Regions from separate parts of the Rhodococcus sp. NPDC057529 genome, predicted to be linked through region 1. Evidence: riboswitches for the same ligand, from Rfam matches in the RefSeq annotation. Region 1 holds a riboswitch; each other region holds the start of a gene.
What was found. A riboswitch is a leader RNA that binds a small molecule or an ion and turns the genes downstream of it on or off. The one in region 1 is predicted to bind S-adenosylmethionine.
Positions count from the first base shown of each region.

Region 2: linked by a shared signal. The riboswitch ahead of ACFU5V_RS00100 (aminotransferase class V-fold PLP-dependent enzyme) and the one ahead of ACFU5V_RS29695 (putative leader peptide) in region 1 are both predicted to bind S-adenosylmethionine.
Region 3: linked by a shared signal. The riboswitch ahead of ACFU5V_RS35370 (LLM class flavin-dependent oxidoreductase) and the one ahead of ACFU5V_RS29695 (putative leader peptide) in region 1 are both predicted to bind S-adenosylmethionine.

Region 1 covers NZ_JBHVEY010000017.1:139,233-143,899, reverse strand. Annotated here, with positions in the region: gene ACFU5V_RS29710 (ABC transporter substrate-binding protein) at 1-414, opposite strand, end outside; gene ACFU5V_RS29705 (amino acid ABC transporter ATP-binding protein) at 451-1,233, opposite strand; gene ACFU5V_RS29700 (amino acid ABC transporter permease) at 1,230-2,222, opposite strand; gene ACFU5V_RS29695 (putative leader peptide) at 2,369-2,443, opposite strand; SAM riboswitch class I at 2,451-2,547, opposite strand; gene ACFU5V_RS29690 (sulfite exporter TauE/SafE family protein) at 2,760-3,527, shown strand; gene ACFU5V_RS29685 (HAD-IIA family hydrolase) at 3,604-4,395, shown strand; gene ACFU5V_RS29680 (LppA family lipoprotein) at 4,417-4,667, opposite strand, start outside.
Region 2 covers NZ_JBHVEY010000001.1:18,278-22,944, reverse strand. Annotated here, with positions in the region: gene ACFU5V_RS00110 (hypothetical protein) at 1-576, opposite strand, end outside; gene ACFU5V_RS00105 (putative leader peptide) at 632-700, opposite strand; gene ACFU5V_RS00100 (aminotransferase class V-fold PLP-dependent enzyme) at 729-2,024, opposite strand; SAM riboswitch class IV at 2,076-2,190, opposite strand; gene ACFU5V_RS00095 (MlaD family protein) at 2,270-3,517, opposite strand; gene ACFU5V_RS00090 (hypothetical protein) at 3,514-3,636, opposite strand; gene ACFU5V_RS00085 (purine-cytosine permease family protein) at 3,810-4,667, shown strand, end outside.
Region 3 covers NZ_JBHVEY010000025.1:89,002-93,668, forward strand. Annotated here, with positions in the region: gene ACFU5V_RS35365 (NtaA/DmoA family FMN-dependent monooxygenase) at 1-631, opposite strand, end outside; gene ACFU5V_RS35370 (LLM class flavin-dependent oxidoreductase) at 655-1,737, opposite strand; SAM riboswitch class IV at 1,797-1,910, opposite strand; gene ACFU5V_RS35375 (GNAT family N-acetyltransferase) at 2,229-2,732, shown strand; gene ACFU5V_RS35380 (SDR family NAD(P)-dependent oxidoreductase) at 3,141-3,911, opposite strand; gene ACFU5V_RS35385 (SDR family NAD(P)-dependent oxidoreductase) at 3,948-4,667, opposite strand, start outside.

The DNA.
Region 1 (4,667 bases):
GATGAAGGCGTCGGCTTCCCCCGAGTCGATTCGGACGAAGTTCTGCGCCCAGTCCGCGGCCTGCAGGTCGACCTTCAGGCCGAGGACGTCGCCGATCAGGTATGCGAAGTCGGTCTCCGAGCCGATGAGCGTCTTGTCGTCGTCGGCGTAGAAGCGCAGCGGCGGGGCCGATCCGGCGCTGCCCGTCACGACGAGCGTCCCGCGGTCGCGGATCTGCTGGGGGACCTTCGCGGCGATCGACTCGACCTCGTCGGTGGTGATGCGATTCTGATCGGCGGTGAGGTTGTAGCCGGCGGCCGAGGTGGGCCCCGATCCCTCGTCCTCGACGTCGCCGCCCCCGCACGCGGCGGCGAGCAGCGCGACGGTGGTGAGGGCCGAGGCCAGAATCTTCTTACGGAACCGTGCGGTGGACATGTGTGCCTTTCGGGGATCCACACCGGGGTGTGGAGGTCAGAGAACTCGGGAGAGGAAAGCTTTGGTGCGGTCGTGCTGTGGGTCGTCGATGACCTGCGCGGGCGGGCCCTGCTCCACGACGACGCCGGCGTCCATGAACACCGCCGTGTCGGCGACCTCCCGCGCGAAACCCACCTCGTGGGTGACGATGACGAGGGTGGCGCCGTCGCGTGCCAGTTGTTTGATGACGGCGAGGACCTCACCGACCAGTTCGGGGTCGAGGGCGGACGTGGGCTCGTCGAACAGGATCACCGCCGGGCGCAGTGCGAGGGCGCGGGCGATCGCGACCCGCTGCTGCTGGCCACCGGACAGTTGCCGCGGGTACTCGTGAGCCTTGTCGCCGACGCCGACCCGATCCAGGAGGGCGATCGCCTCGGCCTCGACCTCGGCACGGTCGCGGCCCTGCGCCGACACCGGTGCCTCGACCACGTTCTCCAGCACCGTGAGGTGCGGGAACAGGTTGAAGTTCTGGAACACGAATCCGATTCGGGACCGCTGCTTCAGGATGTCGCGTTCCCGCAGTTCGTGGAGTTTGTTGCCCTTGCGCCGGTAGCCGATGAGGTCGCCGTCGATCCGGATGGTGCCCCGGTCGACCTTCTCCAGGTGGTTGAGCGTGCGGAGCAGCGTGGACTTGCCGGAACCCGACGGGCCCAGGATCACCGTCACCTCGCCCTTGCGGACCAGCAGGTCCACCCCCTGGAGGACTTCGAGTGCGCCGAAGGACTTGTGAACTCCGCGGACCTCGACCGCGAACTCCGCCTGCTGGGTGTCGGTCGTCATTTCGTGGCCCCTCTCGGTACGGAGACGCCGGCGTCGCGGATCTCGGCGAATTTCCGGGTGACCTTCTGCCACGGAGTCGGGGGCAGCGCCCGGGCCGATCCGCGGGCGTAGTGCCGCTCGACGTAGTACTGGCCGATCGACAACAGCGTGGTCAGGATGATGTACCAGATCGTCGCGACCATCAGCAGGGGTACGACGCGACCGTTGCGGCCGAAGATCACCTGAACCTGGTAGAACAGTTCGGCGATCGCCATCGTCGACACGATCGACGTTCCCTTGAACAGGCTGATGACCTCGTTCGCGGCGTTCGGCAGGATGCCGCGCATCGCCTGCGGCAGAACGATCTTGAAGAACTGGCGACGACGCGGAATGCCCAGCGACTGGGCCGCCTCGATCTGCCCGTGGTCCACCGAGATGATGCCGGAGCGGATGATCTCGGCGGAGTACGCGGCCTGGTGCAGTGCCAAACCGATGACGGCGGCGGTGAAGCCGCTGATGACGCCGTTGACCTCGAACGTCAAGAAGCCCGGTCCGAACGGAATGCCCAGCGACAGAGTCTGATACAGGTACGTGATGTTGAACCAGAACAGGAGTTGCACGATCAGCGGGATCGACCGGAACGCCCAGATGTACACCCAGGCGATCACCTGCAGCACCGGGTTGTGCGACAGGCGGCCGACCGCCAGCACCACGCCGAGCGCGAATCCGAGGACCGTCCCCCAGAGGGTCAGCTTCACCGTCATCCACAGGGCCTGCAGCACGGAGCCGGCGGTGAAGTACTTGGCGAACGTCGCCCAGTCCCACCCCGGGTTGGTGGCGAGGCCGTGGACGAACTGGGCGAGCAGCACCAGCACGGCGGCGCTGACCACCCACCGCCACGGGTGCCACCGTCGTGCGACCTCCAGCGCGGCGTCCGCGGGCCGGTCACCATTGCCGGACGGTTCGGAATCGAGGGGCGCAGCCGAACGCGCCCGGACGGGGGCGCTCACGTTCGCTCACCACTGGGTACAGACATCACTGAGGCGGCCTTTCACCTGGAGACGGGACGGGGAGGAGGGCGCGTCTTCCGCGGGATGCGGGCGCGCGTCAGGCGCTCACCTGGCGTTTCACCCGGTGAGCGTGCGGTGAGACCTCGTCAACAGTGGCAGGAGGTGGTACGGCACAGGTCGATGTGCCGTCTGCGCCACGCAGGGCGCGCGGGGTAGTTCATGTGCTGCCTTCCATCGATCCCGGCGGTAGCACCCGCACCCGAAAAATTCGGAAGGGTTGCTGCGACGTCAACGAGCCAGGTCTCTCGGTCGCTCTGGATGGTTGAAGCGAACACTAGCTGCATTCCCGGACGTCGTCAACACGGGGTATTTCCCTGCAACACAAGGGAAATAGCGTCGCGCGGACGCAAGAATCACCGTGCGCAGAAGTGCTGACAACCGGTCGGGGATGCGGTTGGATGGGACGCGCGGTCGCGTATCGCCGCCGCCGCGTGACCCGGCTGCCGGGCCGTCGGAGGCCCTTGTAACGTCGCCTCGGTGACACCACTCGAAGTCATCGCGATCCTCGTCGCCGGCGTCGGCGCGGGCGCGATCAACGCCATCGTCGGCAGCGGCACGCTCATCACCTTCCCCACCCTGGTGGCTTTCGGGTTCCCTCCCGTGACCGCCACGATGTCGAACGCGATCGGCCTCGTCGCCGGTGGCGTGTCCGGCACGTGGGGATACCGGCGGGAGCTCGCCGGGCAGGGACCGCGGCTGCGGTGGCAGATCCCGGCCTCCCTGTGCGGTGCGATTCTCGGCTCGTGGCTCCTGCTGCACCTGCCCGAAACGGTGTTCGAACTCATCGTCCCGGTGCTGCTGATCCTCGCCCTGATTTTGGTGGTGCTGCAGCCGAAGATCCAGGCCTGGGCGAAGCAACGCGGCAGCCACGAGGCGGGCCTGAGCACTACGCGACTCACCCTGCTGACCGTCGGCACGTTCGCCGTCGGGGTGTACGGCGGATACTTCACCGCTGCGCAGGGCATTCTGCTGATGGGCGTGATGGGCGCGATCCTGCCGGAGAGCCTGCAACGGATGAACGGCGCGAAGAATCTGCTGTCGCTCATCGTCAACGTCGTCGCCGCGACCGCGTACACGCTCGTGGCCTTCGACCGGATCAGCTGGGCGGCCGCCGGCCTCATCGCGGTGGGCTCGCTGCTCGGCGGCGTCCTCGGCGCCCGCTACGGCCGCCGCCTGTCCCCCACCGCGCTGCGGGGAACCATCGTCGTCGTCGGTCTCATCGGCCTGTTCCGGCTGCTCGCATAGTCACGCATGCACCCTCCCGCTCCTCCATACTGAGTCGGTGAGCAACGAAGTAGAGCACCCGGGCTGGACCTATCTCATGGACATGGACGGCGTACTCGTCCACGAAGAGCATCTGGTCCCCGGCGCCGACCTGTTCCTGGCCGAACTCCGGGAGTCCGGCACCCCGTTCATCGTCCTGACCAACAATTCCATCAGGACTCCGCGCGATCTCCGCGCCCGGCTGCTCCGCACCGGCCTGGACATTCCCGAGGAATCGATCTGGACGTCCGCCCTGGCCACCGCGACGTTCCTGGCGAACCAGCGCCCCGGCGGCAGCGCCTACGTCGTCGGCGAATCCGGGCTCACCACCGCGCTGCACGACATCGGATACGTCCTCACCGAGAACGATCCCGACTACGTGGTCCTCGGTGAGACCCGCACCTATTCCTTCGAGGCCATCACCACCGCAATTCGCCTGGTGGAGAGGGGTGCTCGCTTCATCGCCACCAACCCCGACCCCACCGGACCGTCGCGCGAGGGCTCCCTTCCGGCCACAGGATCCGTTGCGGCATTGATCAGCCGGGCCACCGGCCGCGACCCGTACTACGTTGGCAAGCCGAACGCCCTGATGATGCGCTCGGCGCTGCGGGCCATCGGCGCGCACTCCGCGAACACGTTGATGATCGGTGACCGCATGGACACCGACATCGTCTGCGGGCTCGAAGCCGGGCTGCAGACCATCCTCGTCCTCACCGGAATCTCGACGCGGGATTCGGTGGAGCTGTTCCCCTACCGCCCCACCGCGGTTCTCAAATCGGTCGCCGACCTGGTCGGCCGCACGTCGGATCCGTTCGGCGATGCGGCTGCGCCACCCGTGAGTACTTGTTAACCGCCCGACGTTGACAAGTACTCACGGGTGGCGGCAGCCGGTGACGCCCCGGAGCGAGGCAGCCTTGTACGTCCCGAACATGATCCGGTTCCCGTCCTCGCCGGCGAACGTCACATCGTGACGTCCGGGCTCGTCGACGTGGACGTCGAGCCGATCCATCCCGGCGTCGGCGGCGACCGCGCGGGCCGCCGCCAGCACCACCGGCCAGTCGTCGTCACGGATCGGGTTGTCGGACAGTAGCGCTCGCGTGGTGACGGACTTCCCCTCCGTGT
Region 2 (4,667 bases), on a different contig from region 1:
CTCGTCCACGGCTTCCGCGGACGTGACGAGACCCCGCTCCTCCAGCCACGGGAGGGTGCCGTCGACGAGCTGCTCGAGCACCCTGGGCAGCGACAGCGGGAGCAGGGTGACGCCGTCGGCGACGCCGGCCGCCTGGATGTCGGCGATGAGCCCGGCGAGGCCGGCCGGAGTTCCGATGTACTGCAACGACACCGGTGCGCGCGGTGTGTCCAGTGCACTGTCGAGGAGGGCCAGCTCCTTGCGCGCGGCTCGGGCTTCTCCGGCGATGAGCACCTCGAGGTCCACCAGGACGGTGACGCTGTCGGGGTCGCGACCGTCGGCGACGATCTCGGCACGGATTCGCGCGCGCTCCTGCTGCGCCTCACGCAGGTCGGCGGCCCGGATCCGGACGACGTTCGGCGGGAACGACGTGAGATCGAGCTGATCCGTCGAGTCGGCGGTCAGGTCCACCCAGTAGTCGGCGCCGTTGATCGGCCGCGTGCCTGCGGCGCCCTCGGCGGCCGGGTGGTGTCCTGATCCGGTCAGCTCGACGGCGACGCGAAGGGGACGGGAAACGAAGGCATTGTCTCGAGACATAGGGGTTCCTCGGGAATGACGTGTGCGTGTGAGTGAAACGGAGCGGGAAGACCGGTCAGCTCGAACACATACCCGAGGCGGTTCGGCACAGATCGACATGCCGACGGCACCAGTGAGCAATCATTGTGCTCCCAGCCTGCGATGCCATGCCGTCATACTAGCGCGTCTCGCGAAAAGCGGGTCTCGGGCACCGGATTCCACTGGCCGCTCTCCTTGGCGTAGGCCCAGTTCCGGCGTCCCGCCACCAGGGTGCGCACGGCGTCGACCAGCCGATCCACGTCCTCCGAGCAGCTTCCGAGACCCAGGCTGACCCGCACGGCGCCGTCGGGCCTGCCGAGGCGGCCGAGCAGCGGGTGTGCGCAGAAGCGTCCGTCGCGAACCCCGATTCCGTGTTCGGCGGACAGGTAGGCGGCGATCTCCCCCGGCTCGAAACCGTCGATCGTGAACGTCACGATCCCCACGGTGTCGGGGGCGTCCGACCACAGCCGCAGGAACTCCAGGCCGTCGACGGAGCCGAGGCCGTCGAGCAGCCGGCCGGTGAGCGCCGCCTCGTGTTCGGCCACCGTGCCGAAGTCCAGTTCGGACAGCGCATCGCACGCGGCGGCGAGGGCCGCGGCGCCGAGCACGTTGGGGGTTCCCGCCTCGTGCCGGGCGGGGGAAGGCGCCCACTGAGTGGATTCGACGGTCACGTTCCGGACCGCGCCGCCGCCCGCGAGGTAGGGCTCGGCGGCGTCGAGCCAGTCCCGGCGGCCCACGAGCACGCCGGCGCCGAACGGGGCGTACAGCTTGTGCCCGGAGAAGGCGAGGTAGTCGACACCCCACTCCTCGACGTCGATGCGGCGGTGCGGTGCCAGCTGAGCGGCGTCGACGAGAATCCGTGCGCCGCAACGATGCGCCACCTCGGCGAGGGCGGCGATCGGCAGCACCTCGCCGGTGACGTTGGAGGCACCCGTCACCGCGAGCAGGGCGGTGGGCTTGGAGCACAGTTCGGCGACGAGCAGCCGGACGGTCTCGGCCAGCGTGTCCGCGGCCCGCACGACGCGAGAATCCTTCCACGGCAGCAGGTTCGCGTGGTGTTCGATGTCGAGGACGACGGTGCTGCCGGGAACGCAACCGGCGAGCAGGTTCAGCGAGTCGGTGGTGTTGCGGGTGAACACCACCACCTGGTCGTCACACGCTCCGACGAACCGGGCCACCGAGTCGCGGGCCTTCTCGTAGCACTCGGTCGACACCCGCGAGGCGTAACCGGCGCCGCGGTGCACGCTGGAGTACGTCGGAAGCAGTGCGCCTATACGGTCCGTCACCTGTGCCAACGCCGGCGCACTGGCCGCGTAGTCGAAGTTCACATACGTGCAGTCGCCGCCCTGAACGAGCGGAACCCGCAGGTCGGAACCCGAAACCTGAGCCAGGGGGGCAACACACACGTCAGCGGTCAATACAGCAGTCATCACGACATCCCTCGTAGTCAGGGACTCGTCGCAGGGTCGGCGCCCTCTCGGAGTCCGCGCTTGCCGGGTTCGGTATGAACCTCAGCCTGGTCGTCACCCGGAGCACCCCGCCGCGGTGGAGGGTTGCCGACCAGCTAGCCGGGGCTTGACGCTGGTACTCGTGACCTGTTTCGAAGATTGCAGGATCGGCGCGCAGTTGTCAACTCGACACCGGAAGGGTCCGGGATCCGGGCTCGGCGCTCGCGTCAGCCGGGGGTGACTCCGAGCAGCGGGGCGAGCTGATTCGCAATCGGGTTGAGGTCCAGCTTGTTCGGGTCCTTCTTGGGTGTGGAGTCCCACGGCTGAACGGTGGCGGGGTCGCCGAACACGATCCGATTCGCGCTGCGGACGCCGGTGAGACTGCCCTGCGGGGCCGCACAGGTGGCGGCGGTGTTCTGCGGGAAGTCCTGCTGCGTGTCGTCGAAGTTCGGATCCTGGCTCTTCATCTCCCGGAGGATCGCCTGGGTGCCCTCGTACCCGACGGTGCACGACGGCGGGTTGTTCGTCTCGGCCACCAGGCCCAGGTGCACGGTTCCGTCGTCGGGAGCGATGGTCGACGACGCCGCCGCCACGCCCGGCAGGTACACGAAGAGGGTGCGCAGGGCCGTCGCCTGCACGGAGATCACCTTCGCCGTGGCCGACAGGTTGGCGAGGCCGGCCGTGATTCCGGGTCCCGCCTCCGAGACCAGTTGCCCCAGTTGTCCGCTCGCCGGGTTTCCGTTGTCGATCAGCTGCCGGACGTCGGGGTCGCTGCTGCGCAGGCGATCCGCGAGCGAGTCCAGGTCGGAACTGAAATCCTTGATCGCCGAGGACTGTTCGGACTGCGTGCCCAGCACGGTCCGGCCGTCGCGCAGCAGTGCCACGGTGCGGTCGAGCGATTCGGCGCCCGACGCCGACAGCCCGGACAGCGAGTCCGCCAGCGACTGAAGGTCTTCGCCCTTTCCGTCGAAGGCCGCGCCGAGTTCGGTCACGACGGTGTGGAGCGCGTCGATCGGCACGGATTCGGTCAATCCCTGCGTGCCGGCAAGCAATTCCTCGACAGGCACCGGCGTGGACGTGTCCCGGGCGGCGATGCGGGAACCGTCCGTCAGGAACGGTCCCCGATCAGCAGAGGGCTGCAGGTCGACGTACTGCTCACCGATCGCCGACCGGTTCGCCACAACGGCTTTCGCGGACGCAGGAATGCCGGGCGCGCTCTTGTCGATCCTCAATTCGACGACGACGCCGTCCGCGGCGAGAGACATGTTCCCGACACGGCCGACCGGCACGCCGCGGTAGGTGACTTCGGCGTTGGTGAAGATGCCGCCCGACGTCTCCAGTTCGAGATTCACGGTGTATTCGCCGAAGCCGAGGAGGTTGTCGAGGCGCACGTAGTGGGCGCCCACGTAGACGAGCCCCGCGACGGCGACGAGTACGAAGCCGATCAGCTGCCACCGGACCATCGGCGACCTCACGGTGCGCCCTCGATGTCGCGTCGGTCGAGCGCCGTCCCTGCGGCGGCGACCGGGTGCCGGTTCACGGTTCGGCTGGTGGTGGCGGCAGGCACAGGCACTCCGATGACTGATGAATACATGAGACGAGCGGTCACACATATATCTAGCCCGATTGCCGGAGCAGCGCAAACTCCGCGCAGCCCACGGTGGCGCACGTCACCATCCGGTATTGACTGAATTTTCAGTTTGGAATATGTTCGGTAGCCAACAGGACGTGATACCTGTCACCTCCGCCCCGAATGTGAGGTCCGCAGTGTCCACGAATCTCGACCCGACGACGCCCCTCGACGACACCGCCCCCTCCCCACCGGAGGACCGGTTCGGCCACGTCGAGACGATCGGCGTGGAGTACATCCCCGAATCGGAACGCGATTCGCGACCGCTCAACATGCTCGCGGTGTTCTTCGGCGGCAATCTGGCGTTCTCCGTGATCGTGTTCGGCTGGCTCCCCATCACATTCGGGCTCAGCTTCGGCAGCGCGGTGGCGGCCAGCGCGATCGGCATCGGGCTCGGAACGCTCCTCATCGCTCCCCTGTCGCTCCTGGGCCCGCGCACCGGCACGAACAACACCGTGTCGAGTGGTGCGCACTTCGGAGTGAGCGGGCGGATGATCGGCTCGGGACTCACCCTCCTCTTCGCCCTCGCCTACGCGGCGATCGCGGTCTGGACCTCGGGTGACGCACTGATCGCCGCCGCCCACCGCCTGTTCGGCACACCGGTCGACAACGGCATGCTCGCCCTCGGCTACGGCATCATCGCCGCCGAGATCGTGGCCGTCGCACTGTTCGGGCACGGCACGGTGGTCGCGCTCCAGAAGTTCGTGCTGCCCGTCGTCGCCGCACTGCTCCTGCTGGGGGTCTTCGCGTTCGGTGGCCACTTCGACGGCGGCGCGGGCAGCGGCGACTACCTGCTCGGCGGCTTCTGGCCGACCTGGATTCTGGCCGTGGTCCTCGCCGTCGGCGGTCCGCTGTCCTACGCCCCGACGCTCGGCGACTACAGCAGGCGGATCTCCCGGGAACGGTTCAGCGACCGTTCGATCGTCGCGGCCACCATGGCCGGCATCTTCTTCGGACTGTTCCTGACCGCGGCGTTCGGATCGTTCACGGCGTCG
Region 3 (4,667 bases), on a different contig from region 1:
CCGCAGTGGCGTGCAGAAGGTCACTGTTCCGTGCGATGCCCGCAGATCGGTCGGCCGGCAGCCAACTGTCCTGGTGGGCATCCGTGGCGACATCGGCGAGCGACCACGCGTCCCAGTATTCCTTGGCCAATTCGACGAGTTCGGTGGCCCGCTCGTAGCGGCGTTCGTGCGGCAGCCATCCACCGCGCCGGAAGTTCTCGCCGGTCCACGCGTTGTCGGTGGTGACGATGTTCCATCCCGCCCGTCCGTCGGACAGGACATCCAAGCTTCCCAGCCGCCGCACAAGGTCGACCGGCAGACTGTACGTGGTGTTCTGCGTGGCGACGAGACCGATCCGGCTGGTCACCCCGGCAAGCGCCGACAGTTGAGTGATGGCGTCGGGACGGCCCGCAATGTCGGTGGCCAGTGCCGCACCGCGGTTCTCCCGCACACGCTGGCCGTCGCCGAGGAAGAACGCATCGAACAAGCCCCGTTCCAAGGTTTGAGCAACCCGCAGGAAGGTTTCCGGGGATACCTGGTCGGGGGCCTTGGAATCTTCCCACACCGTCTGCGGGCCGATTCCCGGGTAGAAAACACCGAGGTGGACCTGCGCGTCGGCATCATACGGTGCTCCGGTGTCCGGAGTGGACATGGCAAACTCCTGCCTGGTCGTGGCTAGCTGGTGGTCGATGCGAAGCGGCTGAGCGGCCGACGTAGTCCGAGCGTCTCCCGCAACGTCGAGCCCGGTTTCGGAATCCGATGCAGTGACAACTCCTGCAATATGGGAAGGACCTCGTCGACCAGAACGGCGAGATCAGTGGTGACGACGGCGGGATGGATCCGGACACCGTCCACCGTGTCCGCCAGGGACCGCACCAGGTCGACGAAGTCTCGTGCCGAACCCGCGAATCGAAGGCGTCCCCGGTCCGGCCACAGCGCATACCCATCGAGGCGGGCAAGGCGCGACTGCGCGGACTCGGTCTTCGTATCGAGAATCACCTCGACATCGGCGAAGGTCACGGCCCGCTGTCCCGCCGCCGACATCCCGATGTCGGTCACATCCCGACCGGACAGCAGCACAATGTCGAGAAGATCCGGCACCCCCAGTTCCGCAGCTCCCACGACGACTATCTGCCCCTGCGGTGAACGGGGTGTGATGAGCGGTCCGACGACGCTGAAGAATTCGCCCTCGAACCTGACGTGGTGCACCTTGTCGGGATCGAGGTAGCGACCCGTCGCGGCATCGCGGATCACGGCATCGTCCTCCCACGAATCCCAGAGCTGCCGGGCGAGCTCGATGACGTCTCGAACCTCGCGCCGTACGGCCTCGGGGGCACGTGGCTCGAATCCGACTGCACCATTGACGTCCGCGGAGTTGTCCGAGCCGACCACCCATGCCGCGCGACCCCGACTGCCGTGATCGAGGCTGGCCAGCTGCGTCGCGAGATGGAACGGTTCGGTGGTGAGGACGTGCACCGTCGGCGCCACCCCGATAGTGGCCGTCGTCGTCGCCACGAACGACGCACGCGTCCCAGCATCCAACCGTCCCAAGGGGTATGCGCCCTCCCCCGGCACCATTCGGTCGTCGATGGTGACCAGCGCGAAACCGGCAGCCTCGGCTGTGTCCACGACCGACCGGAGAACCCGGGGACAGACCACATCGGCAGGCGGGCGCCCCCACACACGCCACGCGGCGGGATGACCTCCCGCGCCATCTACCTCGACTGCCAGGTGTAGCGGTTTGGGCGCTCGAACCACGACGAAAGTCCTTTCGAAGGAGTGCGGACGCGCACCGGAGAACCAGGGTCCACGGACTCCTTGCGCGCTTGCGGAATCAGTTGTCGATTCCGCCGGGTCGTCACCTGGAGCACCCCGCCGCGCGGGAGGGTTGCCGACCAGCAAGCCAGGGCTTGATGCTGGTACTCATGACCGTCGACATGAATGTATCACGACACGTAAGGCCGAAAAGCGCACCGTCACAACATGCTCAATGCTTCCCATAGCCCACGAAGGGGGCCACGCGTAGCTTTACGATCCCGGTGATTGAAATTCACCTGACGGCACACCATTCGCGGACGGAACGACCGTCGGCGCGACGACGCGGCATCGGCCCGTTAGCCCAATCGCGCTCCGAACGGAAGAGTTTCACTCGTCGGATGTCATTGAGGTTGCAGTGATTTCAACTATCGACCGAGGCGTCCTCGTCATGACACCGTCATTCGTCGAATCTAGTCGTACGGAGAACAGTCATGACCGAAAGCGCCACGCGCACCGAGTTCGTCGTCCGCACAGCCTCGTGGTCCGATCCCGACGCGGTGGCATTGCGGGCGGCCATGGCAGCGGAAGTCGGCCCCAGGTATTCCGATCGTGTGTCGGACGCCGTTCGGGCAGCCACCAATGCGGTGGATCCGGAATCGGTGCATCTCACCGTTCTGGTGTATGTCAGAGACCTCGAGTCTGCGGAGCCACGAGCCGTGGGCCACGCGGCCTTGCGCTGGAACGGCGACGATCTCGAGTTGAAGCGGATGTTCGTCGTCAAGGAAGAACGCGGAACCGGGGTCTCGACCGCGCTGCTCACCGCGGTCGAGGATGCGGCACGAGACGCGAGGCGACCCCGTTTGATCCTCCAGACCGGCGACCGGCAACCCGACGCGGTCAGGCTGTACGAGAAGAGTGGCTACTCGCGGATCCCGACCTTCTCGCCCTACGAGGCCCTCCCCTTCTCGAACTGCTTCGAGAAGGTGTTCGGGTAGGTAACGCGTTGCATACGGCCGTGCTGGTCGTCGTTGGTCAATTCGGATAACCGCTGCGGCGATATACGCCGTATCGGTCACCCGAACTGTGCAATGGGATGCACAGGCGACGCGGCATCCCGAGCGCGGGATCGGCCTCAACCACGGTCGGTTCATCGGTCACGAGAACTCCGAGATCGACTACGCACTGCTTGATCGGCTCCGGCGTCCTGCGAGTCAGAATCGACTCGACACGGCCGCGATCGATCGGTTTGCCGCTCGCGGCCAGGACTCGCAGATCGAATCTCCTCGGCTCGACGAGGCGCCGGGTTCGATACCGACCACAACTATGCCGGTTCGGCCGAAGAACGCCAAGGCCTGCGGTCGGCGCCCGGACGATCCGGGCGCCTCTCTCCGCACGTGCCGTCGTTACGCGGTGGTTCCGCCGTCAGCGGTGTAGACGGCACCGTTCACGAACGACGCATCATCCGACAACAGCCAGGCGACCAGCGTCGCGATCTCGTCGGCTGTGCCATATCGGCCGAGTGGGATCTGCGAGATGAGCTGGTCGTGGACAGTTGCCGCGTTGCCGGGCGCCCACTGCTCCTCGAGGCTGTCGATCATGCGGGTCGCGATCTGACCGGGCGCGACGGCATTGACCCGGACGCCGCGTCCCCCCGCCTCCAGGGCGGCGCTTCGGGTCAGTCCGACGACCGCGTGCTTGCTGGCGGCATACGCGGAGAGCCGGGGAACACCTCGGATTCCGGCCTGGCTTGCGGTGTTGACGATGGCGCCTCGCCCCTGCGCATACAGGTGCGGAAGCACTTCCCGCATTCCGAAGTACACGCTACCCGCGTTGACCGCGAGTACCTGCCCGAACTGGTCCGGGTCGCTCTCGTCGAGAGCGGTCGCCGACCCCTCGATTCCGGCGTTGTTGTGCAGGTAGTCGATGCGCCCGAAATGCGCGCGTGCCGCGTCGACATACGCTCGTGTTCCGTCGTGGGTGGAGACATCGGCACCGACCGCCAAACAGCATTCTCCGAGTTCGCTCTCCAACTCCTTTACAGCCTGCTCGTCGAGGTCGACGGCCGCGACGCGGATCCCGTCCGCAACCAATCGGCGCACCGTCGCGGCGCCGATCCCGCCACCGGCACCGGTGACGATTGCTACACGGCCGGCACCCTGGTGATCGTCAATCATATTGCCTCACTTGTTATCGATTCCGTCGTGAACGCTCTACTGCGCGGTGTATCCGCCGTCGACGAGGAGAAGCTGACCGGTGACATAAGACGAACTCTCGCTCGCAAGATGTGCCACCGCATCGGCGATGTCGTCCGGAGTCGCGGTTCGGCCCAATGGATGTTGTGCTGCCATCGAATCCCACTGGGCGTCGTCGCTGATCTTGTCGGCGGTGAATCCCACCCGCGCGAAACTGGGTCCGACCGCATTGACACGCACTCCGTGCGAGCCGTATTCGACTGCTGCGGCTTTCGTCAACCCGAGCACCGCGTGCTTCGACGCCACGTACGCACTGATGTTCGGCATCGCAACGGTGCTCATGATCGAGGCGATGTTGATGATGGCCCCTCCGCCCGAGGCCGGCGAGGTCATCGCCGCCAATTCGGCTTGAAGGCAATAGAACACGCTGCTCAGGTTGACATCGATCACCTGCTTCCAGGCGTCGAGCGGGTAGTCGGCGAGCGGCACCATTTCGCCGCCGATTCCGGCATTGTTTACGGCGATGTCGAGGTGGCCGTACTCGCCGACCACGGAGTCGACCACGTCGCGCACTGCGCTGGGATCCGTGAGGTCGATCTTGTGGAACGTTGCGAGGCCTCCAGCCTCCCGAACCGCTGCGGCGGTGGCTTCTCCGCCGGCAGGATCGCGGTCGAGCACCGCAATTTCGGCGCCCGCCGCCGCGAGGCGTCGACTGATCGCGCGGCCGAATCCGCCGCC